3 regions of the Streptomyces sp. P9-2B-2 genome follow, and region 2 is predicted to be linked to each of the others. Evidence: predicted binding sites of a transcription regulator. Region 2 holds the regulator's gene; each other region holds the start of a gene.

Evidence for each region. Region 2 encodes HrcA, which represses chaperone genes, less so after heat shock. Its sites were predicted from a motif close to TTNGCACTCNGNNNNNCNGAGTGCNAA; they were not measured.
Region 1: groL (chaperonin GroEL) is a predicted target of HrcA. The motif match lies at 8,302-8,328, and genes of this name have one in related genera.
Region 3: groES (co-chaperone GroES) is a predicted target of HrcA. The motif match lies at 2,035-2,061, and genes of this name have one in related genera.

Annotation. Positions count from the first base shown of each region.
Region 1 is NZ_CP129126.1:5,433,684-5,443,749, forward strand. Features, by position in the region: gene QT196_RS23935 (extracellular solute-binding protein) at 1-219, shown strand, start outside; gene QT196_RS23940 (DUF3263 domain-containing protein) at 389-676, shown strand; gene otsB (trehalose-phosphatase) at 775-1,686, shown strand; gene QT196_RS23950 (trehalose-6-phosphate synthase) at 1,698-3,221, opposite strand; gene QT196_RS23955 (GntR family transcriptional regulator) at 3,643-4,398, shown strand; gene QT196_RS23960 (glucosyl-3-phosphoglycerate synthase) at 4,403-5,365, opposite strand; SAM riboswitch class I at 5,538-5,698, shown strand; gene thrC (threonine synthase) at 5,716-6,999, shown strand; gene QT196_RS23970 (MoaD/ThiS family protein) at 7,083-7,361, shown strand; gene QT196_RS23975 (cold-shock protein) at 7,785-7,988, shown strand; gene groL (chaperonin GroEL) at 8,490-10,066, shown strand, end outside.
Region 2 is NZ_CP129126.1:3,070,611-3,080,676, forward strand. Features, by position in the region: gene QT196_RS13455 (nitronate monooxygenase) at 1-582, opposite strand, end outside; gene dnaJ (molecular chaperone DnaJ) at 680-1,816, opposite strand; gene hrcA (heat-inducible transcriptional repressor HrcA) at 1,817-2,833, opposite strand; gene QT196_RS13470 (MBL fold metallo-hydrolase) at 3,028-3,762, shown strand; gene QT196_RS13475 (DUF3097 domain-containing protein) at 3,798-4,631, shown strand; gene QT196_RS13480 (Uma2 family endonuclease) at 4,609-5,187, opposite strand; gene hemW (radical SAM family heme chaperone HemW) at 5,298-6,530, opposite strand; gene QT196_RS13490 (ATP-binding SpoIIE family protein phosphatase) at 6,583-8,685, opposite strand; gene QT196_RS13495 (long-chain fatty acid--CoA ligase) at 8,955-10,066, opposite strand, start outside.
Region 3 is NZ_CP129126.1:4,007,557-4,017,622, reverse strand. Features, by position in the region: gene QT196_RS17360 (FtsW/RodA/SpoVE family cell cycle protein) at 352-1,704, opposite strand; gene groES (co-chaperone GroES) at 2,208-2,516, shown strand; gene groL (chaperonin GroEL) at 2,652-4,274, shown strand; gene QT196_RS17345 (hydroxyacid dehydrogenase) at 4,438-5,496, opposite strand; gene QT196_RS17340 (SDR family NAD(P)-dependent oxidoreductase) at 5,715-6,488, opposite strand; gene QT196_RS17335 (MOSC domain-containing protein) at 6,622-7,287, opposite strand; gene QT196_RS17330 (LysR family transcriptional regulator) at 7,457-8,368, shown strand; gene QT196_RS17325 (WhiB family transcriptional regulator) at 8,438-8,770, opposite strand; gene QT196_RS17320 (response regulator transcription factor) at 9,151-9,762, shown strand; gene QT196_RS17315 (sigma-70 family RNA polymerase sigma factor) at 10,046-10,066, shown strand, end outside.

The DNA of each region.
Region 1 (10,066 bases), 2.4 Mb from region 2:
CAGGCGATGCTGGCCGACGACAAGTACGCCAAGTTCCACGGCTTCCTCAAGCAGCTCGCCGGCGCCGAGTTCTACCCGGCGAACAAGACCTCCTGGCCGCTGATCTCCAAGACCGTCAAGGCCAAGATGGGCGCCGCGGTCGGCCCGCGGGGCAACCCGTCCGGAGTGCTCACCGACATCCAGAACACCGCGGACACCGCGGACAGCGCGGCCGAATGACGCGGTGCGGGCGGGCGGACGCGACGGCGTCCCGGAGCGATACGGGCGGGCATACGGGCAGGCGCGTCGGCTCGGTGCGGCCGGGGCACGGGCGGGCCTCCCGGAGCCGGGCCGCCGCCGGGGCGACCGGCCGGGCGTTGTCCGACCGTGCGCTTATCGTGGAAGCGTGATGACGGACGGGACGGCGGGTGCGGGCGGTCCGGGCGGCGAGCCCGGGGCCGTCGAGCGCGCCGCGGAGCTCTCCGCCCGGGACGAGGCGGTGCTCGCCGTCGAGCGCCGCTCCTGGCCGGGCCCCGGCCCCAAGGAGCGCGCCATCCGCGAACAGCTCGGCATCTCCCCGACCCGCTACTACCAACTCCTCAACGCCCTGCTGGACGACCCCCGCGCGCTCGCCCATGACCCCGTCACCGTCAACCGCCTGCGCCGCATACGGGACGCCCGCCGCGCCCGCCGCTGACCCGGGCGCCCCGGCCGCCGTCCCCGTGCGCCCGTACACCCCGACTGTCACCGGAGAGCTACCCCCGGCGCCCGCCGCGCGCCGGTAGGGTCGGCGCCATGGGCAGCCCCCCGAACGCCGCGTCGGCGGACCGGCCGACACCCGGACCCGTGCCGACCCCGCACACCCCCGCCGGCCGCGACGGCCTCGCCGCACTGCTGGCACACCCGGAACGCACCGTCGTCGCCCTCGACTTCGACGGCACCCTCGCCGAGATCGTCCCCGACCCGGAGAAGGCCCGCGCCCATGGAGGCGCCGTCGCCGCCCTCGGCCGTCTGGTGCCCCGGCTGCGCGCCGCCGCGGTGATCACCGGCCGCCCGGCCACCGTCGCGGTCCGCCTCGGCGGCTTCGCGGACGTCCCCGGCCTGGACCACCTCACCGTCCTCGGCCACTACGGCGCCGAACGCTGGGAGGCCGCCACCGGCACCGTCCACGCCCCCGCCCCGCACCCCGGTGTCGCCGCCATACAGGCCGAACTCCCCGGCGTCCTGGACGCCTCCGGGGTCTGGCACGGCACCTGGATCGAGACCGCCATCGAGCGCAAGGGCGGCCGCGCCATCGCCGTGCACACCCGCCGCGCCACCGACCCCCAGGGCGCCTTCGACCAGCTGCGCGGCCCGCTCACCGCGCTCGCCGAACGCCACGGCCTGATCGTCGAACCGGGCCGCCTCGTCCTGGAACTCCGCCCGCCCGGTATGGACAAGGGCGTCGCCCTCGCCGAATGGGTCCGCGAGACCGGCGCCGCCACCGTCCTCTACGCCGGCGACGACCTCGGCGACCTGGCCGCCTTCGCCGCCGTCGAAAAACTCCGCTCCGACGGCCTGACCGGCCTCCTGGTATGCAGCGGCAGCGCCGAGGTCGCCGAACTCGCCGAGCGCGCCGACCTGGTGGTCGACGGCCCGGGAGGCGTCGTCGGCCTGCTCGGCGCCCTGGCGGCCCGGCTGGACGAGAACGAGGCGCACGGGGCGTAGGCGGGGGCGGCTCAGGCGGGCCGCGCACCCTCCTGAGCGTCCTCGCCCCGCAGCTCGTGCAGCTGGTCCAGGAACCACCGCGCGGGCGGCAGCGCGGTGGCCGCCGCGGCCAGCCGCTCGGTGCGTGCCGCGCGCTCGCCGTCGTCCATCGACAGTGCCTCGTGCAGCGCCTCGGCGGTGCCGACGACGTCGTACGGATTGACGGTGAGGGCATCCGCGCCGAGCTCCTCGTGCGCGCCCGCCTCCCGCGACAGCACCAGCGCGCAGCCGGCGTCCGACACCACCGGGATCTCCTTGGCGACCAGGTTCATACCGTCCCTGATCGGGTTGACCAGTGCCACGTCCGCGAGCCGGTAGGCGGCCAGGGAGCGGGCGAAATCGTCCTTGACGTGCAGCAGGATCGGCTGCCAACCCGCCGTGCCGTATTCGGCGTTGATGGCCTCGGCCACCCGCTGGACCTCGGCGGTGTAGTCGCGGTAGACGGCGAGATCCTGGCGTGAGGGATAGGCGAAGGCGAGGTGCACCACTCGCTCGCGCCATTCGGGGTGGTCGGTGAGCAACTGCCGGTAGGCGAGCAGGCCCCGCACGATGTTTTTGGAGAGTTCGGTGCGGTCCACACGGACGATGGTCCGGCGCCCCGGCCCGCCGATCTCGGTACGCAGCGCCGCCATCCGCTCCTCGACGTCGGGGCGGTGCGCGCGCTCACGCAGGAAGTCGGCGTCGGCGCCGAGGCCGTGCACACCGATCCAGGTCGTGCGCGCCTTGCGCTCCGGGACGAGCGCGACGATGCCGGGCGCCCCGTCCCCCGGCCGGACGCGCTCGCACTGTCCGTCGAGCCCGGTTTCCGCGCAGGCCACGAAGTTCTCGGCCCACCGCCGGGTGAGGAAGTTCGCCCGGTCGGCACCGAGAATGCCCAGCGCCAGCTTCCGCTGGATGTCGTCCGGCAGCATCGCGAAGTACTCGGCGGGGGCCCACGGCGTGTGGGAGAAGTGCGCGATACGCAGGTCGGGGCGGCGCTCGCGGAGCATGCCGGGCACCAGCGCCAGGTGGTAGTCCTGCACGAGGACGGCCGCACCGGGCGCCGCACCCTCGGCCAGCGCGTCGGCGAAGGCCGCGTTGTACGTCTCGTAGGCCGCCCACTGCGCCCGGAACTCCGCGCCGAAGACCGGCTCCAGCGGTGTCTGATAGAGCATGTGGTGCACGAACCACAGCACCGAATTCGCGATGCTGTTGTAGGCGGCGGCATACACCTCGGCCGGAATGTCCAGCATCCGGACACGCTGTCCACCCGTATCCCCCGGCTCCAGCACACCACCCGTCCGCCGCACGGCCTCCCGGTCCCCGTCCCCGAGCGCGGCACACACCCACACCGCATCCGTCTCGGGCCCGATCGCCGACAGCCCCGACACCAGCCCACCACCACCCCGCTTGGCGGTCAGCGCCCCGCCCTCCTCCAGGCCATAGGACACCGGCCCGCGATTGGACGCGACAAGAACCTCAGCACCTGCTTGCACCGCACTGCGCTCGGAGACCATGTCGCGAAAGTAACCCGCCACAGATCCGCGCAAACGTACGGAAGCGGTCAAGGGGTGGGGCGGGCGGCTACTCCTCAGCCGCCGCCCGGCCGGAAGGCGGGGAGGGGCATGGTGACTCCGCCTCGGCGGGTTCCGGGTGTCGGCAGCCGAGACGGTCGCCCCGGCTGCTGGAGATACGGAGCGTGTCGCCGAGCGCGCACGTCAAACAACAGGCCGGAAAGCGCAGTTCGGGGGTGATGGTCCCGTCCCCGCGAAGAAGGGCACGGGTGCACCCCGAGAGGATCTCACCGGATACGAGCTGGGTCCGTTCAACGGCGTCCGCCTGCCTTGTAACCGGGCAAGCCCTGGAGCGGATGGTGACCCCGTGGCACTCGAACAGATCTCTAGGATGTCTAGAGATCGTCAGGAGGGATGCGTCGCCATGGCCGCACAGGAGAGCTCGTCGCCCAAGTGCCGCCGGATTGCCGACGCGCTGAAGCGGGCGATCGCGGCGGGGGAGTTCCAGCCCGGTGACCGGCTGCCCGGGGAGAACGAGCTGATGGACCGGCACGGCGTGGCGCGGATGACGGCACGTCAGGCGCTCGGGGTGCTCACTTCGGAGGGGCTCGCCGAGGCCCGCAAGGGTGCCGGGGTCTTCGTGCGGGCGTTCCAGCCGATCCGGCGACGCGGTGTCCCGCGCCTGGCTCGGGAGCATTGGGGCGAGGGGCGGTCGGTCTGGTCGGCCGATGTCCCGGACCGTGACCTGGCGGTCGACGAAGTCACCGTGGACGAGGAACCGGCGGCGGAAACCGTCGCGGCGCAGCTGGGCATAGCGCCTGGAGACGCTGTGATCGTGCGGCGCCGCAGGTTCGTGCTCGACGGAAAGCCGGTGTTGCTGTCCACCTCCTACCTCCCGGCTGCTCTTGTCGCCGGATCGGCGATCACTCAGCCGGATACCGGGGCGGGCGGCACCTATGCCCGGCTTGCCGAGCTCGGTGCGGGGCCTGTCCGCTTCAGGGAGGAGGTGCGGTCACGTATGCCGGCGCCGGAGGAGGCCGACCGGCTGCGCCTTCCGGCGGGTACGCCCGTCATCCTCATCAGCCGGATGGCCCGCACCGAGGACGGGCGCACGGTCGAGGTCAACGAGATGATCCTCGACGCGTCCGCCTACGTACTGGAGTACGACTTCGACGCCTGAGCGCTCACGCCGCCCGGCGGGCCGCGTACTCCGGGATTTCGGTCATCGGGGGGCGTTCCTCGGTGTCGACGTCTGTGGTGCGGGGGACGAAGCCCTCGTTGCCGCGGTCGAACTGGGTGAGGCGGGGGCGGACCAAGTGGCCGCGGGTCAGGCGTAGTTGGGCGGTGCGGTAGATCGCGGCGGCCATCCGGCCGAGGGCCTGGCCGTCCTGGTGGCGGTGTTTGCGTACGCCGACGTCCACCTGGGCGAGGGCGTCGAGGCCGACGGTGTGCAGGGAGTCGACGAGCAGGCCGAGTTCCACGCCGTAGCCGACGGGGAAGGGGAGGCGTTCCAGGAGGGAGCGGCGGGCCGCGTACTCGCCGCCGAGGGGCTGGACGAAGCCGGCCAGCTGGGGCCAGTGGAGGTTGAGGAGCGGGCGGGCGACCAGCTCGGTGACCCGGCCGCCCTGGCCGGCCCCGGCACCCTCGTCGCCGGTCTCCAGCGGACGGTCGTACATCGCCTTCACGAACTGGATGTCCGGGTCGGTCAGCAGCGGGCCGATGATCCCGGAGACGAAGGCGGCGGAGAATTCGCGCAGGTCGGCGTCGATGAAGCAGATGATGTCGCCGGTGGTGGCCAGGAGGGAGCGCCAGAGCACCTCGCCCTTGCCGGGCAGCGCGGGCAGCCGTGGCAGGACGCTGTCGCGGGGGACGACCCGGGCGCCGGCCGCCGCGGCGACCTCGGCGGTGCGGTCGGTGGAGCCGGAGTCCAGCACCACCAGCTCGTCGACGAGGGGAACGGTCTCGGTCATCAGCTCGGCACGGATCACCGCCACGATCGCCCCGACCGTGGCCTCCTCGTCGAGCGCGGGCAGCACGACACTGACCGTACGGCCCGTCTGGCGCTTGGCCTCCAGAAGCTGCCCCAGCGGACGGTCAGCGGCGGACCAGGAGTGGCTGGTCAGCCAGCTCTCGACCTCTTCCAGCACGTCTACTACTCCTCGGTCGCCGCCCGATCGGCGGCCTGTGTGATCCATCTCGCGGTTCGGACGACTATCTCAACTGTCAGTGCCTTCGGTTACAGTCTTGAACAACGCGGATGACCGTCGCATGTCGGGGTCCCCGCGCCACAAATGCCTGGGTTCAGTCCCAGCGCCATACCGCTCATCCAGAGGGGCAGAGGGATACGGCCCGTTGAAGCCCCGGCAACCCTCCAGCCGGTCTTGCCGCCAGGACGCTGACGTCCCGCGCGCGTGAGGCTCCCGGCTAGGGAAGGTGCCAAATCCGTCTCGTGGCGAGATTCGCTGCGAGGAAGATGAGGAGAAAGGGCCTCGCCTCCATGGCTGTGCAAGTCACCGAAAACACCCCCACCGTCGCTCTGGGCCCCGCCGCAGCTCTGTCCTGCCGCGAGTGCGGACAGCGCTTCCCGCTCGGCCCGATCTTCGCGTGCCAGGAATGTTTCGGGCCGCTCGAAGTCGCCTACGACCTGCCGAGCGGCGACCCCGAGAGCCTGCGGAAGCAGATCGAGGCCGGTCCGGACAACATCTGGCGCTACGCCCCGCTGCTGCCCGTCCCCGCCGACGTGGCCGACAAGCCCAACCTGAACCCCGGTTTCACCAAGCTCGTCAAGGCCGACCGGCTCGCCGCCGAGCTGGGCGTCACCGGCGGTCTGTACGTCAAGGACGACTCCGGCAACCCGACGCACTCCTTCAAGGACCGCGTCGTGGCGATCGCCGTCGAGGCCGCCCGCGCCTTCGGTTTCACCACCCTCTCCTGCTCCTCCACCGGGAACCTCGCCGGTGCGGTCGGCGCCGCGGCGCGCCGGGCCGGATTCGAGTCCTGTGTGTTCATCCCGCACGACCTGGAGGCCGGCAAGGTCGTGATGGCCGCGGTCTACGGCGGTGACCTGGTCGGCATCGAGGGCAACTACGACGACGTCAACCGCTTCTGCTCCGAGCTCATCGGTGACCCGCTGGGTGAGGGCTGGGGTTTCGTCAACGTCAATCTGCGCCCCTACTACGGCGAGGGTTCCAAGACGCTCGCGTACGAGATCTGTGAGCAGCTGGGCTGGCAGCTCCCGGACCAGATCGTCATCCCGATCGCGTCCGGCTCGCAGCTCACGAAGATCGACAAGGGGCTCAAGGAGCTGATCGCCCTCGGCCTGGTCGAGGACAAGCCGTACAAGATCTTCGGCGCCCAGGCGGAGGGCTGCTCGCCGGTGTCCACGGCGTTCAAGGCCGGCCACGATGTCGTCCGCCCGCAGAAGCCGAACACCATCGCCAAGTCGCTGGCGATCGGCAACCCCGCCGACGGGCCGTATGTGCTCGACATCGCGCGCCGTACGGGCGGTGCCGTCGAGGATGTCAACGACGCGCAGGTCGTGGACGCGATCAAGCTGCTGGCCAGGACGGAAGGCATCTTCGCGGAGACCGCGGGCGGCGTGACCGTCGGCGTGACCAAGAAGCTGATCGAGGACGGCGTGCTCGACCCGTCCCTGACCACCGTCGTACTGAACACGGGTGACGGCCTCAAGACACTCGACGCGGTCGCCCCCACCTCCGGGCCCACGGCGACGATCCGTCCGAACCTGGACGCGTTCCGCTCGGCCGGCCTGGCCCGCTGAGGCCGACGGCCCGTCCGGCATCCGGCGGACGGGGCCGCGCCCAGCCCCCGAACTCGCACTCCGTACCCCTGGAAGGCAGAACCATGAGCGTCAAGGTCCGCATCCCCACCATCCTCCGCACGTACACCGGTGGCCAGGCCGAGGTCCCCGCCGAGGGCGCGACCCTCTCCGAGGTGATCGCCGACCTGGAGCAGAACCACCAGGGCATCGCGGCCCGGGTGCTGGACGACGCCGGCAAGCTGCGCCGCTTCGTGAACGTGTACGTCAACGATGACGATGTGCGCTTCGAGCAGGGCCTGGAGACGCCCACCCCGGACGGTGCGGGCATCTCGATCATCCCGGCGGTGGCCGGCGGCTGCTGATTTGCGCCAACTCTTCTCCTGCATGACCGGAATTGCCCCGTCCGCCAGAAAGCGGACGGGGCAATTCCATGTTGTGAAAGGAGATACCATTGGGGTGATCCCCCTCCGGATATCACCGTGCGCGTGCCGAACGCATATGTGTTCGCGATCAGTTGTGGCCAAAGTGTGGGCGGTATTTGTCGCCTAGGTGCCCTATGCCCGGCCTGACTTGCCCTGGAGAAACGGGATTTCGCCGCATATAGCCGATTCTCCGGCCCCGGAATTCTCGTCCGATTGACCTGTTGCTCTGGGCATCTGTGCAGATACATTCAGCGGCGGTCGACGCGTTCCGGCGCACACCCCACGGGCCTTTCGCGGGGTGAGGTCTGACCCGGGTCCGCGGAGTGCGGTCCTGCGCAAGGGCCAGTAATAGGGGAGTTAGGCATGGCTCAGGGCACCGTCAAGTGGTTCAACGCGGAGAAGGGGTACGGCTTCATCGCGGTCGACGGTGGTGCGGATGTTTTCGTCCACTACAGCGCGATCCAGATGGACGGTTACCGCACCCTTGAGGAGGGTCAGCGGGTCGAGTTCGAGATCTCGCAGGGCCAGAAGGGGCCGCAGGCGGACATGGTCCGGGTGGCCGGCTGAGGCGCCGACCGACTGCTGCGTGAGGAAGGCCCGTACCCCTGAGGGGGGTACGGGCCTTCGGCTGTCTGCGGGGTGGGGAGTGGGGGGGCTGCGGGGTGGGTGGGTCGCGCGGGGGCGGGGTGCGTGCGGCCCACTTGTCCCCCTAGGGGAGGGCGCCTTCACGGCAGCCTCGCGCCCGCCCGCTGCCCAACCGCGCCCTCCGGGCGGCTTGCGCCCACCCGTCGCCCGGCCACCACCCCTCAACGACGCCCTCCGGGCGGCTTGCGCCCACCCGTCGCCCGACCGCCACCCCTCAACGACGCCCTCCGGGCGGCTTGCACTCTCCTACCCCGAGTGCTAATCATTGCGTTAGCACTCTCCCAGTGAGAGTGACAAAGAAGGACCGGGTCGGCGAGGCCCGCGGATCGGTGGGGCAAGGAACCACACAGGTCTGCAGGTCGTCCGTCGCGGGCGCCAGCGCGGTCCGGAGCAATCCACCCCAGTCCGGGAGGACCACTTCACATGGCCAAGATCATCGCGTTCGACGAGGAGGCACGGCGCGGTCTCGAGCGCGGGATGAACCAGCTCGCCGACGCCGTCAAGGTCACCCTCGGCCCCAAGGGCCGTAACGTCGTCCTCGAGAAGAAGTGGGGCGCCCCCACGATCACCAACGATGGTGTTTCCATCGCCAAGGAGATCGAGCTCGAGGACCCGTACGAGAAGATCGGCGCCGAGCTGGTCAAGGAGGTCGCGAAGAAGACGGACGACGTCGCCGGTGACGGCACGACGACCGCGACCGTCCTGGCCCAGGCTCTGGTCCGCGAGGGCCTGCGCAACGTGGCCGCCGGCGCCAACCCGATGGCCCTCAAGCGCGGTATCGAGCGTGCCGTCGAGGCCGTCTCCGCCGCCCTGCTGGAGCAGGCCAAGGACGTGGAGACCAAGGAGCAGATCGCTTCGACCGCCTCCATCTCCGCCGCTGACACCCAGATCGGCGAGCTGATCGCCGAGGCCATGGACAAGGTCGGCAAGGAAGGCGTCATCACCGTCGAGGAGTCCCAGACCTTCGGTCTGGAGCTGGAACTCACCGAGGGTATGCGCTTCGACAAGGGCTACATCTCGGCGTACTTCGCCACCGACATGGAGCGTATGGAGGCGTCGCTCGACGACCCGTACATCCTCATCGTCAACTCCAAGATCGGCAGCGTGAAGGACCTGCTGCCGCTCCTGGAGAAGGTCATGCAGTCCGGCAAGCCGCTGCTGATCATCGCCGAGGACGTCGAGGGCGAGGCCCTGTCGACCCTGGTCGTCAACAAGATCCGTGGCACCTTCAAGTCCGTTGCCGTCAAGGCCCCGGGCTTCGGTGACCGCCGCAAGGCCATGCTCGGCGACATCGCCATCCTCACCGGTGGCACCGTCATCTCCGAGGAGGTCGGCCTCAAGCTGGAGAACGCCGGCGTCGAGCTGCTCGGCCGCGCCCGCAAGGTCGTCATCACCAAGGACGAGACCACCATCGTCGACGGTGCCGGTGACAGCGAGCAGGTCCAGGGCCGGGTCAACCAGATCCGCGCCGAGATCGAGAACAGCGACTCGGACTACGACCGCGAGAAGCTCCAGGAGCGTCTGGCGAAGCTGGCCGGCGGCGTGGCCGTCATCAAGGCCGGTGCCGCCACCGAGGTCGAGCTCAAGGAGCGCAAGCACCGCATCGAGGACGCCGTTCGCAACGCGAAGGCGGCCGTCGAGGAGGGCATCGTCGCCGGCGGTGGCGTCGCCCTGCTCCAGGCCTCCCAGGTCTTCGAGAAGCTGGAGCTCGAGGGTGACGAGGCGACCGGCGCCAACGCCGTGAAGCTCGCCCTGGAGGCCCCGCTCAAGCAGATCTCCGTCAACGGCGGCCTTGAGGGCGGCGTTGTGGTGGAGAAGGTGCGCAACCTGCCCATCGGCCACGGCCTCAACGCCGCGACCGGTGAGTACGTCGACATGATCGCCGAGGGCATCATCGACCCCGCCAAGGTCACGCGCTCCGCGCTCCAGAACGCCGCCTCCATCGCGGCGCTCTTCCTCACCACCGAGGCCGTCATCGCCGACAAGCCGGAGAAGGCGGG
Region 2 (10,066 bases):
CGCGCCGGTCCCGTCCGCATGCGGGTCGTCCCGGTGGGTGCCCTGGTGGCCGCCGGCCTCCACGCCCTGCACACACACCGCGTCCGCGCCCGACCACTGCGCGGCCTGTGCCTCGGCTGCGGTGGTGACCGTGACGATGGTGTACGTACCGACCTTGGCGAATGCGTCGAGGACGGCGCGCGAGGGGCAGCCGAAGGTGAAGGACACCACCGGCACCGGGTCCTCGCGCAGTATCGCGAGCTTGGCCTCGTAGCCGTCGTCGATGGGCCCGTCGGTGTCGCCGAGTTCGGTCTCGTACCAGGTGGCCTCACCGGCGAGCTGTTCGCGGTAGACCTCGACGACGGAGCCGTCGGCCAGGGAGGGCTGCGGCATGAACAGGTTGACGCCGAAGGGCCGGTCGGTCAGCGACCGCAGCTGTTTGATCTCCTGGTACATCCCGTCGGCGGTTTTGTAGCCGGCGGCGAGGAAGCCGAGACCGCCGGCCTCGCAGACGGCGGCGGCGAGCTCGGGTCCGGAGCCGCCTCCCGCCATCGGGGCCTGCACGATCGGGTAGCGGCAGAGATCGCTTGGTGCGGTGGGCATGAGCACATCGTGTCACGCCCATCCCACCGCCCCGAACAGGGGCGGTGGCTGTCAACCGGGCCCGGGGAACCTCCGCGGACCCCCGGGCCGACCTGGGCTATCGCCCGTTGAAAGCGTCCTTCAGCCGCGAGAACAGACCCTGCTGTCCCGGCTGGAACTGCCCCGTGGGCCGCTCCTCACCGCGCAGCTTGGCCAGCCGCCGCAGCGCCTCCTCCTGCTCGGGTTCGAGCTTGGTGGGCGTCTGCACCTCGACATGGACGATGAGGTCGCCGCGGCCACCGCCGCGCAGATGGGTCACACCGCGCTGGTGCAGCGGGATCGACTGGCCGGACTGGGTACCGGGCCGGACGTCGATCTCCTCGACCCCGTCCAGCGTCTCCAGCGGGCACTTCGTGCCCAGCGCCGCCGCCGTCATCGGGATGGTGACCGTGCAGTGCAGATCGTCGCCGCGCCGCTGGAAGGTGGGGTGCGGCAGCTCGTGGATCTCCACGTAGAGATCACCGGCGGGGCCGCCGCCGGGGCCGACCTCGCCCTCGCCCGCGAGCTGGATGCGGGTGCCGTTGTCGACACCGGCCGGGATCTTGACGGTCAGGGTGCGGCGGGAGCGGATCCGCCCGTCGCCCGCGCACTCGTGGCACGGCGTCGGGACGACCGTGCCGAAGCCCTGGCACTGCGGGCACGGCCGCGAGGTCATGACCTGGCCCAGGAACGACCGGGTGACCTGCGAGACCTCACCGCGGCCGCGGCACATGTCACAGGTCTGCGCCGAGGTACCCGGCGCCGCGCCCTCGCCGCTGCACGTCGTACAGACGACGGCGGTGTCGACCTGGATGTCCTTGGTCGTGCCGAAGGCCGATTCGGTCAGCTCGACATCGAGCCGGATCATGGCGTCCTGGCCGCGGCGGGTGCGCGAGCGCGGCCCGCGCTGCGACGCGGTGCCGAAGAACGCGTCCATGATGTCGGAGAAGTTGCCGAAGCCCGCGCCGAAGCCGCCCGCGCCCTGGCCGCCGCCCGCCTGCGAGAGGGGGTCGCCGCCGAGGTCGTAGACCTGCTTCTTCTGCGGGTCCGAGAGCACCTCGTAAGCGGCGTTGATCTCCTTGAACCGCTCCTGGGTCTTCGGATCCGGGTTCACGTCCGGGTGCAGCTCGCGCGCCAGCCGGCGGAAGGCTTTCTTGATCTGGTCCTGCGAGGCGTCGCGTCCGATACCGAGGACCGAGTAGTAATCCGTGGCCACTTACGACTCCGCGAGGATTTGTCCGACGTAACGTGCCACTGCGCGTACCGCTCCCATCGTTCCGGGGTAGTCCATGCGGGTCGGTCCGACCACGCCGAGTTTGGCGACTGCCTCGTCGCCCGAACCGTAGCCGACCGTGACGACCGATGTGGACGCCAGGCCTTCGTGGGCATTCTCATGCCCGATACGTACGGTCATGCCCGAGTCCTTGGCTTCCCCGAGCAGCTTGAGCATCACCACATGCTCCTCAAGGGCCTCCAGCACCGGCCGGATGGTCAGGGGGAAATCGTGCCCGAAGCGCGTGAGATTGGCGGTGCCGCCGATCATCAGCCGCTCTTCGGTCTCCTCCACCAGAGTTTCCAGCAACACCGACAGCACTGTCGAGACCGTGCCGCGGTCGTCCTGCTCGAAGGACTCCGGGAGATCCTGCACCAACTGCGGCACATCCGCGAACCGGCGCCCCACGACCCGGCTGTTGAGCCGGGCCCGCAGATCCGCCAGCGAGGTCTCGCCGAACGGTGCCTGGCAGTCGATGAGCCGCTGCTCGACCCGCCCGGTGTCCGTGATCAGCACCAGCATCAGCCGGGCCGGGGCCAGGGCCAGCAGCTCGACGTGCCGGACCGTGGACCGGGTCAGGGACGGGTACTGCACGACCGCGACCTGCCGGGTCAGCTGCGCCAGCAGCCGGACCGTGCGGCCCACCACGTCGTCGAGGTCGACGGCGCCGTCCAGGAAGTTCTGGATCGCCCGCCGCTCCGGACTGGACAGCGGCTTCACACCGGCCAGCCTGTCGACGAAGAGGCGGTAGCCCTTGTCGGTCGGGATGCGCCCGGCACTCGTGTGCGGCTGGGCGATGAAACCCTCGTCCTCCAGGACGGCCATGTCGTTGCGGACGGTGGCCGGGGAGACACCGAGCTGATGGCGTTCGGTCAGGGCCTTGGAGCCGACCGGCTCCTCCGTCCCGACATAGTCCTGGACGATGGCGCGCAGCACTTCGAGCCTGCGTTCACTGAGCATCCCGCGCACCTCCAGTCCGGCCGTCCGCCGTCTCGACTCTCCTGGCACTCACACGGGCCGAGTGCCAGACCTTGAGCCAGTGTACGGCCGAGTAGCACGGACACGGCAAGGGCGGCCGCACACAGCACCCGCCCGGTGCCCGTGTTCGGCCGATCTGTCGGGCAACGCTATCGCGATGGCGCTAGCGTCTCGGTATGCATACGTCTTGGGAAGAGGCCGGTTGGGAACAGCTCGGTGACGGTGTCGCCAGGCGCCGGATGCCGGGCTGGGACGAGACGATCGGCGTGATCGCGGGCACCACCGGCGTCATGATCGTCGACACCGGCGCGACCCTGCGCGACGGCGCGGATCTGCGACGGGCGATCCGCGGGGTGCTGGGCCGGGACGTGACGCATGTCGCGCTCACCCACCCGCATTTCGATCACGTCCTGGGCACCGCCGCGTTCGCGGGCGTCAAGGTCTTCGGCGCGGCCGGTCTCGGTGATCTGCTGCGCCGCGGCAAGGACACGCTGCGGCACGACGCGATCCGGCACGGCGTCGACCGCGACGCGGCCGCCGAGGCCGCCGATCTGCTGGTCGCCCCGCACCACCACGTCCACGACCAGCTGACCGTCGAGCTCGGCGACCGGCAGGTGCTGCTCGCCAATGTCGGCCCCGCGCACTCGACGCACGATCTCGCGGTCCTGGTACCGGGCCGGGGCGGGTCCCCGGAGATCGTCTTCTGCGGCGATCTGGTCGAGGAGTCCGGCGAACCCCAGGCGGGCCCGGACGCGCTGCCGCAGCGCTGGCCCGGCGCACTGGACCGGCTGCTGGCCCTCGGCGGCGAGGACGCGCGGTATGTGCCCGGCCACGGCGCCGTGGTGGACGCCGCCTTCGTCCGCGCCCAGCGCGCCGCCCTCGCCGCCCGCTTCGGCGTCGCCCCCTCCTGACCCCCGCCCGCTCACCCACGGACAGGCCCCACTCGATGCAGAACAGGCACTACAGCCCCGACCTCACCCCACCCTGGAAGAAGCAGCGCCCGGCGCCCGAGGTGCCCGCCGATCCCGATCTGGTCGTCGAGGAGGTCACCTCGGGTTTCTGCGGCGCCGTGATCCGCTGCGAGAAGACCGCCCAGGGCCCGACGGTCACCCTGGAGGACCGCTTCGGCAAGCACCGCGTCTTCCCCATGGAGCCGCGCGGCTTCCTCCTGGAGGGGCGGGTGGTCACCCTCGTACGCCCCCAGGGCAGACCGGCCGCCACCACTCCGGCGCGTACGGCCTCCGGTTCCCTGGCCGTCCCCGGCGCCCGCGCACGGGTCGCCCGCGCCGGGCGCATTTACGTGGAGGGCCGGCACGACGCCGAGCTGGTGGAGCGGGTGTGGGGCGACGACCTGCGCATCGAGGGCGTCGTCGTGGAGTACCTGGAGGGCGTCGACGACCTCCCCGCGATCGTCCGCAGCTTCTCCCCCGGCCCGGACGCCCGCCTCGGCGTCCTCGTCGACCATCTCGTCCCCGGCTCGAAGGAGTCCCGGATCGCGGCCGGGGTGACCGGTGACCACGCGCTGGTGGTGGGCCACCCGTACATCGACATCTGGGAGGCCGTGAAACCGTCCTCGGTCGGCATCCCGGCCTGGCCGACCGTCCCGCGCGGCCAGGACTGGAAGACGGGCGTCTGCCGGTCCCTGGGCTGGCCGGAGAACACGGGCGCCGCCTGGCAGCGGATCCTCTCCTGCGTGCGCTCCTACAAGGACCTGGAGCCGGCGCTGCTGGGGCGGGTGGAGGAGCTGATCGACTTCGTCACGGCCGGCGGTGCGGCCTGACGTTGGGGAGGGTCCCGAATTCGCTGGTGTCCAGCTCGATGCCGAGCAGCTCCAGCGGCACAGGGTCGCCGAATTTGGTGATCCGCTGCACCGCGTAGTCGGCCGCGTCGCCGACGCCGGCGGGTTCGGTGAGCAGGACGCAGTGGGCGACGATGGGATCAATGATCAGGTACGCGGGCACCTTGCCCGCCGCGTAGATCCCGCGCTTGATTCCGTAGTCACGGTCGACGCTGTTCTTGGAGACGACTTCGACAAGCATCGTGACCACTCCTGACGGCAGAAGCCGGCCGGAGTCCGGTCCGGCGTCGCTTTTCAGCACCACGAGATCGGGCACCGGTTCGCTCTGCTCGCTCAGGATGTCGATGTCCTGGGTCATCAGCCATTCCCAGCGGTCGCTGGGAAGCTGCAACGCCACGGACCGCACGATCCGGTTGCGGACCAGATCCGGCCCCGCCATCATCACGATTTCCCCCCGGAGGAGCTCAATTTTGACCCCCTCGGGAACCTCAAGGTTCTCGAAGAGCTCCGTCATCCGGCGTTCATCCACAGCGGTCATCTCCATGGCCTCCGTTTCCCGTCGCCGTGTATTACGGCACAGGCTAGGAGCAGCCTAGGCGGGGCCGCAGGCCCCTCGCATTGGTTCACTCATTCGAGCACAGCAGCTTCTCAGTCCACCAGATCCCGCACCACCGCATCCGCCAGCAGCCGCCCCCGGAGGGTCAGCACGGCCCGGCCGGCCTCGTACGGAGCGGCTTCCAGGAGGCCGTCCGACAGGGCCCGGGCCGCCGCCCGTGCGCCTGCCGGGGCGAGGATTTCCAGGGGGCAGCCGTCCACCAGGCGCAGTTCCAGGAGGATGCGTTCGACGCGGCGGTCCTCGGCGGAGAGGAGTTCGCGGCCGGCGCCCGGGGAGCGGCCTTCGCTGAGGGCCTGGGCGTAGGCGCCGGGGTGTTTGACGTTCCACCAGCGGACGCCGCCGACGTGGCTGTGGGCGCCGGGGCCGGCGCCCCACCAGTCGGCGCCGGTCCAGTAGAGCTCGTTGTGGCGGCAGCGGGCGGCGTCGGTGGTGGCCCAGTTGGAGACCTCGTACCAGGTGAAACCGGCCGCGGCGAGGCGTTCTTCGGTGATCAGGTAGCGGTCGGCGTGCACATCGTCGTCGGTCATCGGGACCTCGCCGCGGCGGATCCGGCGGGCCAGCTGGGTGCCCTCCTCGACGATCAGGGCGTACGCGGAGACATGGTCGGGACCGGCGCCGATCGCGGCGTCGAGGGAGGCGCGCCAGTCGTCGTCGGTCTCGCCCGGGGTGCCGTAGATCAGATCGAGGTTGACGTGGTCGAAGCCGGCGGCGCGGGCCTCGGCGACACAGGCCTCGGGGCGGCCGGGGGTGTGCGTACGGTCGAGGATCTTCAGGACGTGCTGGCGGGCGCTCTGCATGCCGAAGGAGACGCGGTTGAAGCCGCCCGCGCGCAGCTCGTCCAGGTAGCGGGGGTCGACGGACTCCGGGTTGGCCTCGGTGGTGATCTCCGCGCCGGGCGCGAGGCCGAATTCCTCGCGGATCGCGGCCAGCATCCGGCCGAGATCGGCGGCGGGCAGCAGGGTCGGGGTGCCGCCGCCGACGAAGACCGTCTCGACCGGGCGCGGGTCGTCGCCCAGCACCTTGCGGGCCAGCCGGATCTCGTCCACGACGGTGTCGGCGTAGTTGTCCCGGGAGGCCAGGGCGCCGCCGGAGCCGCGCAGCTCGCTCGCGGTGTAGGTGTTGAAGTCGCAGTAGCCGCAGCGGGTCGCGCAGTACGGCACATGCAGATAGAAGCCGAGGGGGCGCCCGGCGGCCCCGGCCGCGGTATGACCGGGCAGCGCCCCGTCCTCGGGCATCGGCTCACCATCAGGCAGTGCGGAAGGCATGGGAACCATTGTCCGTCATGCCGGGGCCGCGCCGGTCCGGCGCCGCTGTGCCTCAGGACACCCCGGGGGCCGAGGCCTGGAGGACCAGCAGGGCCAGGTCGTCGTCGGGCGGGGTGGGGCCGAAGGCGTGCACGGTGCGGCGGATGTGGTCCGCGAGGGCGGTGGCCCCCAGGCCGGCGCCCGCGGCGAGGGCCGTCGCCAGGCCGTCCTCGTCGTCGAAGAGCCGCCGCCCCGAGCGCCGCTCGGTCACCCCGTCGGTGACGCACAGCAGCGTCTCCCCTGGGCAGAGGTCAAACGATTCGCTTACGTACGCCGCGTCCTCGACCACCCCCAGCAGCATCTGCGGCGCCGCGACGACCCGGACCGCGCCGTCCGTGCCCAGCACCAGCGGCAGCGGGTGGCCGGCGCTGGCGAGGGTGCAGCGGGCGCCGCCGGAGCCGCCGGGGTACGGGACGATCTCGCCGTAGAGCAGGGACAGGAAGCGGGCCTGTTCGCCCTCCTCGCGGATCTCGACCGGCGCCTCCGCCCCGGCGCCGGCCGCCGCCACCGCCGCCGCGACCGCCGCGACCGAGTCCGCGGCCTCCCGCGCCATGGTCTTGTTGAGCCGGTCTAGCACCGCCGCGACCCCGAAGCCGTCGCGGGCCAGCAGCCGCAGCACCGGCCGGGCCAGCCCGGTCACCGCGGCCGCCTCCGGGCCGCTGCCGCAGACGTCGCCGAGCGCGAAGCACCAGCGGCCGTCCCCGGCGTCGAACAGGTCCCAGAAGTCGCCGCCCGCCCAGGCGCCCTCGCGCGGTTCGTAGACCACCGCCGACTCCACGCCGGGCACCCGCGCCCGCCCCCGGGGCAGCAGCCGGCGCTGAAGGACCTGGCTGATGCGCTCCTGGCGGCTGTAGGCGCGGGCGGTGGCGACCGCGCGGGCGACCCGGCGGCACAGGTCCTCGATCAGCGCGACCACCGCGTCGGGGAAATGCAGCAGCCCGGCCCGGCCGAGCAGCAGGGTGCCGAACCGCCGGCCGCCGGCGACCAGGGGGCAGGCCAGTGCGGCGCCGCCGCCGGGGCCACAGCCGCCCGGTTCGTACGGCCAGGGCCAGGGCACGATGCCCGGTGCGCCGACGGACGCGCCGCCGCCCGCAAGCTCCGGCGGCTGCTTCTCCAGCGCCGTGCGCAGCGCGTCGATCCGGCTCTCGCTGGTGTGCCAGACGCCGGCGAGCCGCTGCTCGTCACCGGCCTGGGCGATGCCCCGGCCGGGTGCGCCGCTGTCGCTGTCGTACAGCCACACCGCACACCACTCGGCGAGCCGGGGCACGATCAACTGGGCGGCGAGCGCGGCGACTTGGTCGGCGTCGAGCTGGCCGGAGAGCAGATCGGAGGCCTCGGCGAGGAAGGACAGCGCGCCGTTGTCGGCCCGGCCGCTGCCGGGTTCCTGCCGGGCGGCGCGGCGCGGGGCCGGGGCGAGGAGCTCGGCGGCCCGCAGCTCGCGCTGGAGCAGCTGGTGGTCGAGGGTGAAATCGGGCTCGGGCCGGCCGGTGCCGTCCGCGGCCCCCACGGGCAGCCGGAACCACACGGTCTTCATGGCCCGGCGGTAGGTGACGCCCCAGGATTCGGCGACCGCGCTGATCAGCTGGAGCCCGTGCCCGCCGTTCTCGGACGCGGCGCTCTCCGCGCGGGCGCGGACCGGCTGGGTGGGGTGGTGGTCGGAGACCTCGATGAGGACGCCGGGGCCGGAGGCGTCGTCGGCTCCCGGGGCGGCCGCCGCTTCCCGGTGCGGCGCCTCGTACGGCTCCCGGTCGCGGCCCCGGTACGGCTCCGCGCCCCCGTCCCGGCCGGGCGCCGGGTCCAGCCGGCAGCGCAGTTCGACGGTGGTGCCCGCGTGCACGACGGCGTTCGTCACCAACTCGCTGACCAGCAGGACCGCTTCGTCGGCGAGCCGGCCGGTCAGGCCCTCCGCGCCGGTCAGCCGCCGGCCGGTCCAGTCGGCGAAGACGGCCCGGACGAAGCGCCGGGCGGCGGCAGCGGCCTGCGGATCACCGGGCAGGCTGGCCCGGCGGGAACGGACCGCGGGGCCGTCGGCGGGTCCGCCGGGGAACCCGCCCGTCCGCGTCGCGCGCGCCGCCGTGACGTCGTCGTCCCGTGGAGACGAAGTTGTCGTCCTCATTGAGCAACTCCCGACCAGCTCCGCTACAGCGCCGGATGCGCCACCGACAGAGTGACAGAACGAGCGCAACCATAAGCACTGAGTCACAGAAGTGGGTGGTCGAAGCCATCAATTCGGCTGACGTACCGCGGGAGTTGGCCGACAGGAACGGAGTCGTGGGCACGGCGGCACGGGGCCGGCCCCCGGCACGGCGGTACGGGGCGGAGCCGACCGGCCCGTCCCGCACCCCTGTCCCGAATAGCCGTTGTCCCGAGGGCCGTGCCCTACGGCTACGCCTCGCGCGCCCCCGTGTACATGTCGTCGAGCAGGTCCTTGAAGGTCCGCTCCACCACGGGCCGCTTGATCTTGAGGCTCGGGGTCACCTCACCGTGCTCGATGTCCAGGTCACGCGGCAGCAACCGGAACTTGCGGATCTGCTGCCAGCGCTGGAGCCCCTCGTTGACCCGCTCGACATAGCCGTCGATCAGCTCCCGGACCTGGTCGGTGGCGACGACCTCGGCATAGCCCTTGCCGCCCAGACCGTGCTCCGCCGCCCAGGTCAGGATGGTCGGCTCGTCGAGGGCGATCAGCGCGGTGCAGAAGTTCCGGTTGGCGCCGTGCACCAGCACATTGGAGACGAACGGACAGACCGCCTTGAACTGGCCCTCCACCTCGGCCGGCGCGATGTACTTGCCGCCCGAGGTCTTGATCAGGTCCTTCTTGCGGTCGGTGATCCGCAGATAGCCGTCCGGGGAGAGCTCGCCGATGTCGCCGGTGTGGAACCAGCCGTCCTCCTCCAGGACCTCGGCGGTCTTGTCCGGCAGGCCGTGGTAGCCCTGCATGATGCCGGGGCCGCGCAGCAGGATCTCGCCGTCCTCGGCGATCCGCACCTCGGTGCCGGGCAGCGGCTTGCCGACCGTTCCGGTGCGGTAGGCCTCGCCGGGGTTGACGAAGCTGGCGGCGCTGGACTCCGTCAGGCCGTAGCCCTCCAGGATGTGGATACCGGCGCCGGAGAAGAAGTAGCCGATCTCCGGGGAGAGCGCGGCCGATCCGGAGACCGCGGCGCGCAGCTGCCCGCCGAACGCCTCCCGGAGCTTGGTGTAGACGAGGGCGTCGGCGATCTTGTGCTTGGCGCCGAGCGCGAACGGCACCGAGGCGCTGCCGGTGCGGCGGAAGTTGTCCTGCGAGACCTTGGCGTACTCGCGGGCCACCTCGGCCGCCCACTGGAAGATCTTGTACTTGGCGGCGCCGCCCGCGCGGGCCTTGGCCGCGACCCCGTTGTAGACCTTCTCGAAGATCCGCGGCACGGCAGCCATGTACGTGGGCCGGACGACCGGCAGATTGTCGATGATCTTGTCGACCCGGCCGTCCACGGCGATCACCTGGCCGGTCGCGATCTGCC
Region 3 (10,066 bases), 940 kb from region 2:
TCCCGTTGGGGGAGTGAGTGACGGTGAGTGGGGGCGTGCCACTCGTAGCCAGTTCACTGCGACCGACAAGGCGCACCGGACCACCTACGGGAACCCCGATCAACGTTTCTCCCATCCCTCAACGGGAGGGGACGGGTCGGAGCGGGTGGGGGTTTCCGGACGTAAAGCGAAGCAGTCCGGAAACCCCCACCCGCGCAGGCCCGTCACCGCACCCCGACAGCCCCGCGCAGCGGACCCGGCCCGCCGCAGGCGCAACGGCGAGAGGCAAAGCGCAGCGGACCGGCGGGGGCACCGCGAAGCGGGCTACAAGCGGCGAGGTCCCAGACGGCGGGAAAGCCGAAAACGTGGGAATTAAAGCGGCTCACGCCGCCTTTGCGCACGGTCGCTGATCCGCAAAAGCAAGGCCACCATGACCCAATTGGCGACCAACGAGGAGCCCCCCTTGGCGAGGAAGGGGAGGGCCTTGCCCGTGAGGGGGATGAGGCCGGTGACGCCGCCGGAGACGACGAAGACCTGGAGGAGGAGCGCGCCGGAGAGGCCGACGGCCAGGAGTTTGCCGAAGGGGTCGCGGGCGCTCAGGCCGACGCGGAGGCCGCGCTGGGCCAGCAGGACGTAGAGCATGATCACGGCCATGACCCCGGCCAGGCCCAGCTCCTCGCCGACGGTGGTGAGGATGAAGTCGCTGTTGCCGGCGAAGCCGATCAGTTCGGGGTGGCCCTGGCCGAGGCCGCTGCCGCTGATGCCGCCGCTGCCGAAGCTGAGCAGGGCCTCGGCGAGCTGGTTGGACATGTGCTCGGCCTGGCCCTCCTTGGTGAAGGCCCGCATCGGGTCGAGCCAGGCGGTGACCCGGCCGTGGACATGTGGTTCGAGGGAGCCGACCACGGCCGCGCCGACCGTGGCCATCAGCAGGCCGCACACCACCCAACTGGTGCGGTCGGTGGCCATGTAGAGCATGATCACGAAGACGCCGAAGAAGATCAGCGAAGTGCCCAGGTCGCGTTCGAAGATCAGCACCAGCAGGCTGATCGCCCAGATCGTGAAGATCGGCGCGAGCTGCCGTCCCGGGGGCAGCTGGATGCCCATGACGCGGCGGCCGGCCAGTGCCAGGGCGTCGCGGTTGACGGTGAGATAGCCCGCGAAGAACACCGAGATCATGATCTTCACGAACTCGCCGGGCTGCAACGACAGCGGCCCCAGCAGGATCCAGCGCTTGGCGCCGTACATATCGGCGCCGAAGAAGGCCGGTGCCATCAGCAGCACCAGCGCGATCACCATCGTCAGATAGATGTAGCGCTGGAGGATGCGGTGGTCGCGCAGCAGCAGCAGGATGGCGAGGCAGACCATCACCCCGATCACCGTCCACAGCAGCTGGCCGTTGGCCGCCTGGGCGGTCTTCAGCCGGGGGGTCTGTGCGTAGGTGAGGTCGAGGCGGTGCAGCAGCACCAGGCCGATTCCGGTCAGCAGGGTGGCCAGCGGCAGGATCAGCGGATCGGCGCGGGGCGCGTAGCGGCGCAGGACCAGATGTGGGACCAGCGTCATGAACAGCATGCCGGCGGTGAAGACGGCCAGTCCGCCGGGGTGCAGGCCGCGCATCGACAGACCGGTGTAGGTGTAGCCGAAGACCGTGATCAGGACGACGAGGGCGAGCAGCCGGGCCTCGGTTCTCCGCCGGTCCGGTGCCTGGGCGAGGGCGGCGAACGTCATGGTGCGCTCGACATCCCGCTCCGGCACCCGGGCCTTCCGGGGAACTCTGGTCGGTGCACGCACGGCTATTCCTCCGCCATCTTGTCGGGGCCGCCGGCCGGCCGGGTGCGGGCCCGGTTCGTCGGCCCGTCAGTCGAGGGAAGAGACGAGGCAGCCGAGGGCGTGGTTGCGAGGAAGGGGAAGGCATGTCCGATTTGGCGGGAAGCTGCCTGCCTCGTAACCCGCCCCGCCCCCGCTGTAGATGGCCATGATCGCCGAAGCCGGGCCGCCGGGAAACCGGGCCCTGGCACGGCCGGTCAACCGGCGTCGCGGGAAGAGCTCCCCGCCGCGCTGGCACTCCGCTTGACCGAGTGCTAACCGCGTCATAGTCTCGGCGTTGGCACTCTCCAGTGGGGAGTGCCAGACACAGCGACGGGCAGGTCCGGCACCCGCGACGACGGATCCACCTGGTCGCCACCTCAGACAGTTAACCCCGTGAGATCTCCGAAGGGGGAGGTCGGATCGTGACGACCACCAGCTCCAAGGTTGCCATCAAGCCGCTTGAGGACCGCATTGTGGTCCAGCCGCTCGACGCCGAGCAGACCACGGCCTCGGGCCTGGTCATTCCGGACACCGCCAAGGAGAAGCCCCAGGAGGGCGTCGTCCTGGCCGTGGGCCCGGGCCGGGTCGAGGACGGCAAGCGCGTCGAGCTCGACGTGAAGGTCGGCGACGTCGTGCTCTACAGCAAGTACGGCGGCACCGAGGTGAAGTACAACAACGAGGACTACCTCGTTCTCTCGGCTCGCGACGTTCTCGCGATCGTCGAGAAGTAAGTCACCCAGTTTTGCCGTGATCTGCGCCCCTGGTTCCCGCGTCTAATCAACCCGGGGCAGGGGCGCAGTTCGTTTGAGCGACAGCGGTCCCCACGTCGTGGCCGAGGATCGCAATGAGAGGACTTGAAGCAACCCATGGCGAAGATCCTGAAGTTCGACGAGGACGCCCGTCGCGCCCTTGAGCGCGGCGTCAACAAGCTTGCCGACACCGTCAAGGTGACCATCGGCCCCAAGGGCCGCAACGTCGTCATCGACAAGAAGTTCGGCGCGCCGACCATCACCAACGACGGTGTCACCATCGCCCGTGAGGTAGAGGTCGACGACCCGTACGAGAACCTCGGCGCCCAGCTCGTCAAGGAGGTGGCGACCAAGACCAACGACATCGCGGGTGACGGCACCACCACCGCCACCGTGCTGGCCCAGGCGCTGGTCCGTGAGGGTCTGCGCAACGTCGCCGCCGGCGCCTCCCCCGCCGCCCTGAAGAAGGGCATCGACGCCGCCGTCAAGGCCGTCTCCGACGAGCTTCTCGCCACCGCCCGTCCGATCGACGACAAGTCCGACATCGCTGCCGTGGCCGGTCTGTCCGCGCAGGACAAGCAGGTCGGCGAGCTCATCGCCGAGGCGATGGACAAGGTCGGCAAGGACGGTGTCATCACCGTCGAGGAGTCCAACACCTTCGGTCTGGAGCTGGACTTCACCGAGGGCATGGCCTTCGACAAGGGCTACCTCTCGCCGTACATGGTCACCGACCAGGAGCGGATGGAGGCCGTCCTCGAGGACCCGTACATCCTGATCCACCAGGGCAAGATCTCCTCGATCCAGGACCTGCTGCCGCTGCTGGAGAAGGTCATCCAGGCCGGTGCCTCCAAGCCGCTGCTGATCATCGCCGAGGACGTCGAGGGCGAGGCCCTGTCGACCCTGGTCGTGAACAAGATCCGTGGCACCTTCAACGCCGTGGCCGTCAAGGCCCCCGGCTTCGGTGACCGCCGCAAGGCGATGCTCGGCGACATGGCCACCCTCACCGGTGCCACCGTCATCGCCGAGGAGGTCGGCCTCAAGCTCGACCAGGCCGGTCTGGACGTGCTCGGCACCGCCCGCCGGGTGACCGTCACCAAGGACGACACCACCATCGTCGACGGTGGCGGCAACTCCGAGGACGTCGTCGGCCGGGTCAACCAGATCAAGGCCGAGATCGAGTCCACCGACTCTGACTGGGACCGCGAGAAGCTCCAGGAGCGCCTCGCCAAGCTCGCCGGTGGCGTCTGCGTCATCCGCGTGGGTGCGGCCACCGAGGTCGAGCTCAAGGAGAAGAAGCACCGTCTGGAGGACGCCATCTCCGCGACCCGCGCCGCGGTCGAGGAGGGCATCGTCTCCGGTGGTGGCTCCGCGCTGGTCCACGCCGCCAAGGTGCTGGAGGGCTCCCTCGGCAAGGAGGGCGACGAGGCCACCGGTGTCGCCGTCGTCCGCCGCGCCGTCGTCGAGCCGCTGCGCTGGATCGCGGAGAACGCCGGCCTCGAGGGCTACGTCATCACCGCGAAGGTCGCCGAGCAGGACAAGGGCAACGGCTTCAACGCCGCCACCGGCGAGTACGGCGACCTGGTCAAGGCCGGCGTCATCGACCCGGTCAAGGTCACCCGCTCCGCCCTGGAGAACGCCGCGTCGATCGCCTCGCTGCTGCTGACGACCGAGACCCTGGTCGTCGAGAAGCCCGCCGAGGAGGAGCCGGAGGCCGGTCACGGTCACGGCCACGCGCACTGACGCGAGCTGTCCCGCACTGACGTGAGCCGTCGCATCGGCTGACGCGCCACGTCGGACTGCTTCACCCGAGACCCGGTTCCCGCATTGGCGGGGGCCGGGTCTTCGGGTTTCCGGCGGGCGCGCGGGGCCACGGCCGCCGGACTCCCCGCCGGCGGGGCCCGGTTCACGCCGAGTGGTGCAGCTCCTCCCGCCGTACGGGGGCGAGGAACGGGCGGCCCCGGCCGTAGCGTTCGAGTTCGTCGAGGGCGTGGTCGGCCAGGCGGTGCAGCTCGGTGCCCAGCGAACCCGCCACATGCGGGGTCAGCAGCACGTTCGGCAGGTCGTACAACGGCGAACCGGGGCGCGGGAGTTCGGGCTCGGTGACGTCGAGGACCGCGTGCAGCCGGCCGGTGATCAGCTCGGGCAGCAGGGCCGCCTCGTCGACCAGCGCGCCGCGGGCGGTGTTGACCAGGGTCGCGCCGTCCGGCATCAGGGCCAGCTGCCGGGCGCCGAGCAGATGCCGGGTGGCGGGCAGCTGCGGGGCGTGCAGGGTGACGATGTCGCTGTCGGCGCAGAGCGCGTCGAGCGGAACCGGGACCGCGCCGAGCCGGGTGGCCTCGGCGGCCTCCACATACGGGTCGTACAGCAGAACGCGCAGGTCGAACGGGCGCAGCAGCTCGATGACACGGCGGCCGACACGGGAGGCGCCGATGATGCCGACGGTGCGGCGGTAGTTGCCCGCCCCGGCGAGTTCGCCCGGCCAGTCGTGCGGCGCGCGCAGACCGCGGTATCGGTGGGCGGCGTGCAGCACGCGCTTGTTGGCGAAGAGGATCGCGGCGAGGGCGTACTCGGCGACCGGGAGGGCGTTGGCGGCGGCGGCCGAACTGACGGCGATACCGCGGTCCCAGCAGGCGTCGGTGAGGTGGTGCTTGACCGATCCGGCGGCGTGCACGACGGCCCGCAGCCGGGGGGCCGCGGCCAGCACCCGGTCGGTGAGCGGCGGCGCGCCCCAGCAGGTGAGCAGCACCTCGGCGCCGGCGAGGGCGGCGGCGACCTCGGGGGTGGGGTCGGCCAGATCGTGGGCGACCAGATGCGGGTCCGTACGGGCCAGGGCCGCGAGGCGGGTGTGGTGGCGGGCGGCGAGGAGCCGGCCGGCCACACCCGGCCCCATCGACAGCAGCAGACCGGGCCGGACCGGTGGCGTTTCCGCAGGTCCTGGGGGACTGTCAGAGGTGGGGTGCATAGTGCTGAACGGACCTCCTTCGCGGCCGTCCGCCGTCGCGCCTCGCTCGTCCCGCGTCGCGCGCCGCCGGCCGGTCCACGTCGTTGTGCGTCCTGTGCCGTTCCGCGGGGGACGGACCCGGGGGTGCACCGTCGCCGCACCCCACCGCCCCGCCCCGCGCGCCACGGCCATGGCACCACCCCGGCGCCGCCCCCGGCAACGGGCCGGGTGACGTGGCGTCAGCGGGGGCCGTATTTACGGCCGGTACGGGACGTCAGACCCCCCAGCACGCCACGGGGTGCCAGCTTCACCGCGCCCATGAGCGCCTTGTAGCGCGGATCCGGAACGGACAGCGACTTCCCCCGCGTCAGGTCCTTCATCGCGGCGTCGACCAGCTTGTCCGCGTCCAGCCACATCCACCCGGGGATGTTGTCCGTCCCCATCCCGGCCCGCTCGTGGAACTCGGTCCGTACGAACCCCGGGCACAGCGCCATCAACCGCACGCCGCTGCCCGCCAGATCGCGCGCCGCGCCCTGGGTGAACTGCACGACCCAGGCCTTGCTCGCGCCGTAGGTGCCCCGCGGTACGAACGCCGCCACCGACGCCACATTGACCACCGCGCCGCGCCGCCGGTCCCGCATCCCGCGCACCCCGGCCGTGGTCAGCCGCAGCACCGCCTCACAGTGCACCTTGAGCATCGTCAGCTCGTCGGCCATCGAGACTTCGAGGTACTCGCCCTTGTTGCCGAAACCGGCGTTGTTCACCAGCAGGTCCACCGGGTGCTTGGGGTCCGAGAGCCGGGCCTCGACGGCCGCGATGCCCTCCTCGGTGGCCAGATCGGCGCTCAGCACCTCCGCCTCGATGCCGTGCCGGTCGTGCAACTCGGTGGCCTGCTCGTGCAGTCGCTTCTCGTCGCGGGCCACCAGCACCACGCTGTGGCCGTCGCTCGCGAGCCGCCGGGCGAACGCCGCCCCGATACCCGCCGTCGATCCCGTGATCAATGCAGTCGTCATACGGGCACGCTATCCGCCCCGGGCACGACGCCTGAGCCCCAACCCCCGGTGGCGCGGCCGCCCCACGGCCCACCGGAGGCAGATCCTCCGCCGCCCGCTCCGGGCCCCACCGCCCCGGGCCCGGCGGGGCCGCTCAACCCACCGCCCGCTCCGCATACTTCCGGGCCTTCTGCCGCGCCTCCTCCGGCAGCGCCGCACCCGCCTCCAGCAGCCGCGGCAGCAGCTCCCGCCGGGTCGTCAGGGCCCGGAACATCAGCCCGATCGTCACCTCGTGGTCCGGCCGGTGCACCACCTCGACGGCGTCCCCGGCCCGGATCTCGCCCGGCTCGATCACCCGCAGATACGCACCGGGCACCGCGGCCTGGGTGAACCGCCTGATCCAGCCGCGCTCACCGAGCCACGCGTGGAACGTCCGGCACGGAATCCGCGGTGAGGTCACCTCCAGCAGCAGCCCCGGACCCACCCGCCAGCACTCGCCGATACGGGCACCGGTGACCTCGACGCCCCATGTGGTGAGGTTCTCGCCGAAGACCCCATTGGCCAGCTCGCGGCCCAGTTCCCGCTGCCAGGCGTCCAGATCCTCCCGGGCGTAGGCGTAAACGGCCTGGTCGTCGCCGCCGTGATGGCGCAGGTCGACCACCGCGTCCCCGGCCAGCCCGCTGCCCCCGACGCCCTGGGGGCCGGGCGCGGCCACCGCCACCGGCCCGTCCACGGGCCGCTTGTCGATCCCCGTACCGCCCTCCGCGGCGGTGTGCCGGCACGGGGTCGGCCGCCCCACATTCACGCTCAGCAGCTTCATACGGTGCTCCGTTGCTCGGTCGTGCGACGTGCTCCGGGGCCGGTTCCGCCGGCGTCACCCCAGCTCATGCGCGCCTTCGATCCACGTTAGGCATGTCCGACAGCCGTGTGCCCCAAAAGCAAGGACGCAATTTTTCCCGACCGGTCCAAGCGGCGCTTATGCTCGAAACATGATCGAGGCCCGTCACCTCCGTGTGCTGCGCGCCGTCGCCAGGAGCGGCTCGTTCTCCGCGGCCGCGCGCGAACTGGGCTGCACCCAGCCGGCCGTCAGCCAGCAGATGAAGGCGCTGGAACAGTCCGCCGGCACCCCGCTGCTGGTCCGCGCGGGCCGCGAGATGCGGCTGACCCAGGCGGGTGAGGCGCTCGTCCGGCACGCGGTCGGCATCCTGGCCGGGCTCACCGCCGCCGAGGAGGAGATCGCCGCCATCGCGGGCCTGCGTGCGGGACGGGTGCGGCTGGTGTCGTTCCCCTCCGGCAGCTCGACGCTGGTGCCGACGGCCCTGGCCACGATGCGGGCCGCGCACCCGGGCACCCGGGTCTCGCTGGTCGAGGCCGAGCCGCCGCGCTCGATCGAGATGCTGCGCAACGGTGACTGCGAGATCGCGCTGGCCTTCCGCTACCCCGAGGTGCGCGGTGCGGACCCGGCGGCCGGGGCGGAGTGGGACGACCTGGTGGTCCGCCCGATCCTGGCGGACCGGCTGGTCGGGCTGGTGCCGGCCGGGCACCGGCTGGCGAAGGCGGGCGTCGCGCGCTTCGACGAGCTGGCCGACGAACCGTGGATCGCGGGCTGTCCCCGCTGCCGCAGGCATCTCGTGGAGGTCTGTGAGAGCGCGGGCTTCACCCCGCGGATCGACTTCGCGACGGACGACTATCCGGCGGTCATCGGCCTGGTCGGGGCCGGTCTGGGAGTCGCCGCGCTGCCGGAACTCACCCTCGCGTCGGTGCGTCCCAAGGGGGCGACGGCGGTACGTCTGGAGCCTGCCGTCCACCGCGAGATCGTCGCGCTCACCCTGCCGGATCTGGCGCAGGTCCCCGCCGTCGAGGCGACGCTCGACAAGCTGGTGGACGCCGCGGGGCGCTGACGGCCCGGGGGCCGCGGCTTCGGCCGTCATTGCAGGAACGTTTCTTCAGGAGCGGTCCGCTCCGGGGTGTCAGGCGCCCGAGGCGCCCGGGTGGCCGGTCATGGAAGAGGCGGGGACCAGCCGGTGCCGGGCCCGCCCCATGAGTTCCTCGCGCTCGTCCTCCGTCAGCCCGCCCCACACCCCGTAGGGCTCACGAACGGCCAGTGCATGCGCCGCGCACTCGGCCCGTACCGGGCAGCGCATACAGACCTCCTTCGCCGATGTCTCACGCGCGCTGCGGGCCGCTCCGCGCTCACCTTCGGGATGGAAGAACAGCGAGCTGTCCACGCCACGGCAGGCAGCCAGCAGCTGCCAGTCCCAGAGGTCTGCGTTCGGGCCCGGGAGGCGGGAGAAATCTGCCATTGCTTGTCCCCTCGAAGCGATGCTGATTCGGGCTCGGTGCTCACGACGGTACATCTACTGTCGAAGTAGATGTAAATATGACTCATTGCGAATCTAGTCATAGTCACCACGAAAATGGAAGAAAGAGAGCCAAATAGGGCATAGGGTGCACGCGCGGATGCCGGTCGCCCATTGAGTCGTCTGCGTATCCGGCTCCTCACGGAGCGTGCTGAACTCGGTCGCCGAAGCCGTAACTCTTTCGAGTGACCGTCGTTGAGAGTGCGGAGGCGGTTGGCAGAGGTAGACCCCGGGCAAATGTCCGAGGGCCGTCAATCGCACAGGTGACGATACGTACCAGCCTGGAGGCTCAAGGTGACGCGCATCAGCTGCGGAGGGCGGTCATGACATCCGTCCTCGTCTGCGACGACTCCCCGCTTGCCCGAGAGGCGCTCCGTCGGGCGGTTGCGACCGTGCCCGGCGTCGAGCGTGTGACGACCGCGGCCAACGGCGAGGAAGTCCTCCGCCGCTGGGGTGCCGATCGTTCGGATCTGATTTTGATGGACGTACGGATGCCCGGTCTCGGCGGTGTCGAGACCGTGCGCCGGCTGCTGTCAGCGGACCCGGGCGCCCGGATCATCATGCTCACGGTGGCCGAGGATCTGGACGGGGTCGCGCTCGCGGTCGCCGCCGGTGCCCGCGGCTATCTGCACAAGGACGCCTCGCGCGCCGAGCTGCGGGCGACGGTGACCCAGGCGCTCGCGGATCCGACGTGGCGGCTCGCCCCGCGCCGGCTGCGGTCCGCCGAGATGGGTGCCGCGCCGACGCTCACCGCGCGGGAGATCCAGGTGCTGGAGGGCATGAGTCACGGCCGCTCGAACGCCGAGATCGGCCGTGAGCTGTTCCTCTCGGAGGACACGGTCAAGACCCATGCCCGGCGCCTTTTCAAGAAACTCGGCGCCTCGGACCGGGCGCATGCGGTGGCCCTGGGCTTCCGCTGGGGACTGGTCCGCTAAGGCGTTGTGACGTGCAGCGATGCGGGGGAGTGAAGATCCCCGCCCGCCGTGTGGCGGGCGGGGCGGCAGAGCGCCCCGTGCCCGTCGGCGTACGACGGCGGTCCGATTCGCCGCGCGGTGCCGCATCCTTGGGAGTATGGAGTTCCTCGGGGACGGGCCGGTCGGGCACGAGGGGAGGGCGCAGGACATGACATCAGCCGGCGCACCTGCCGCTCATAACGCTTCAGTGCACAAGTGCGGACCTGATGCCGCGGATCGCGCGGCGCCAAGGCACCATGGTCCGATGCGTGATGACGGGAAGCAG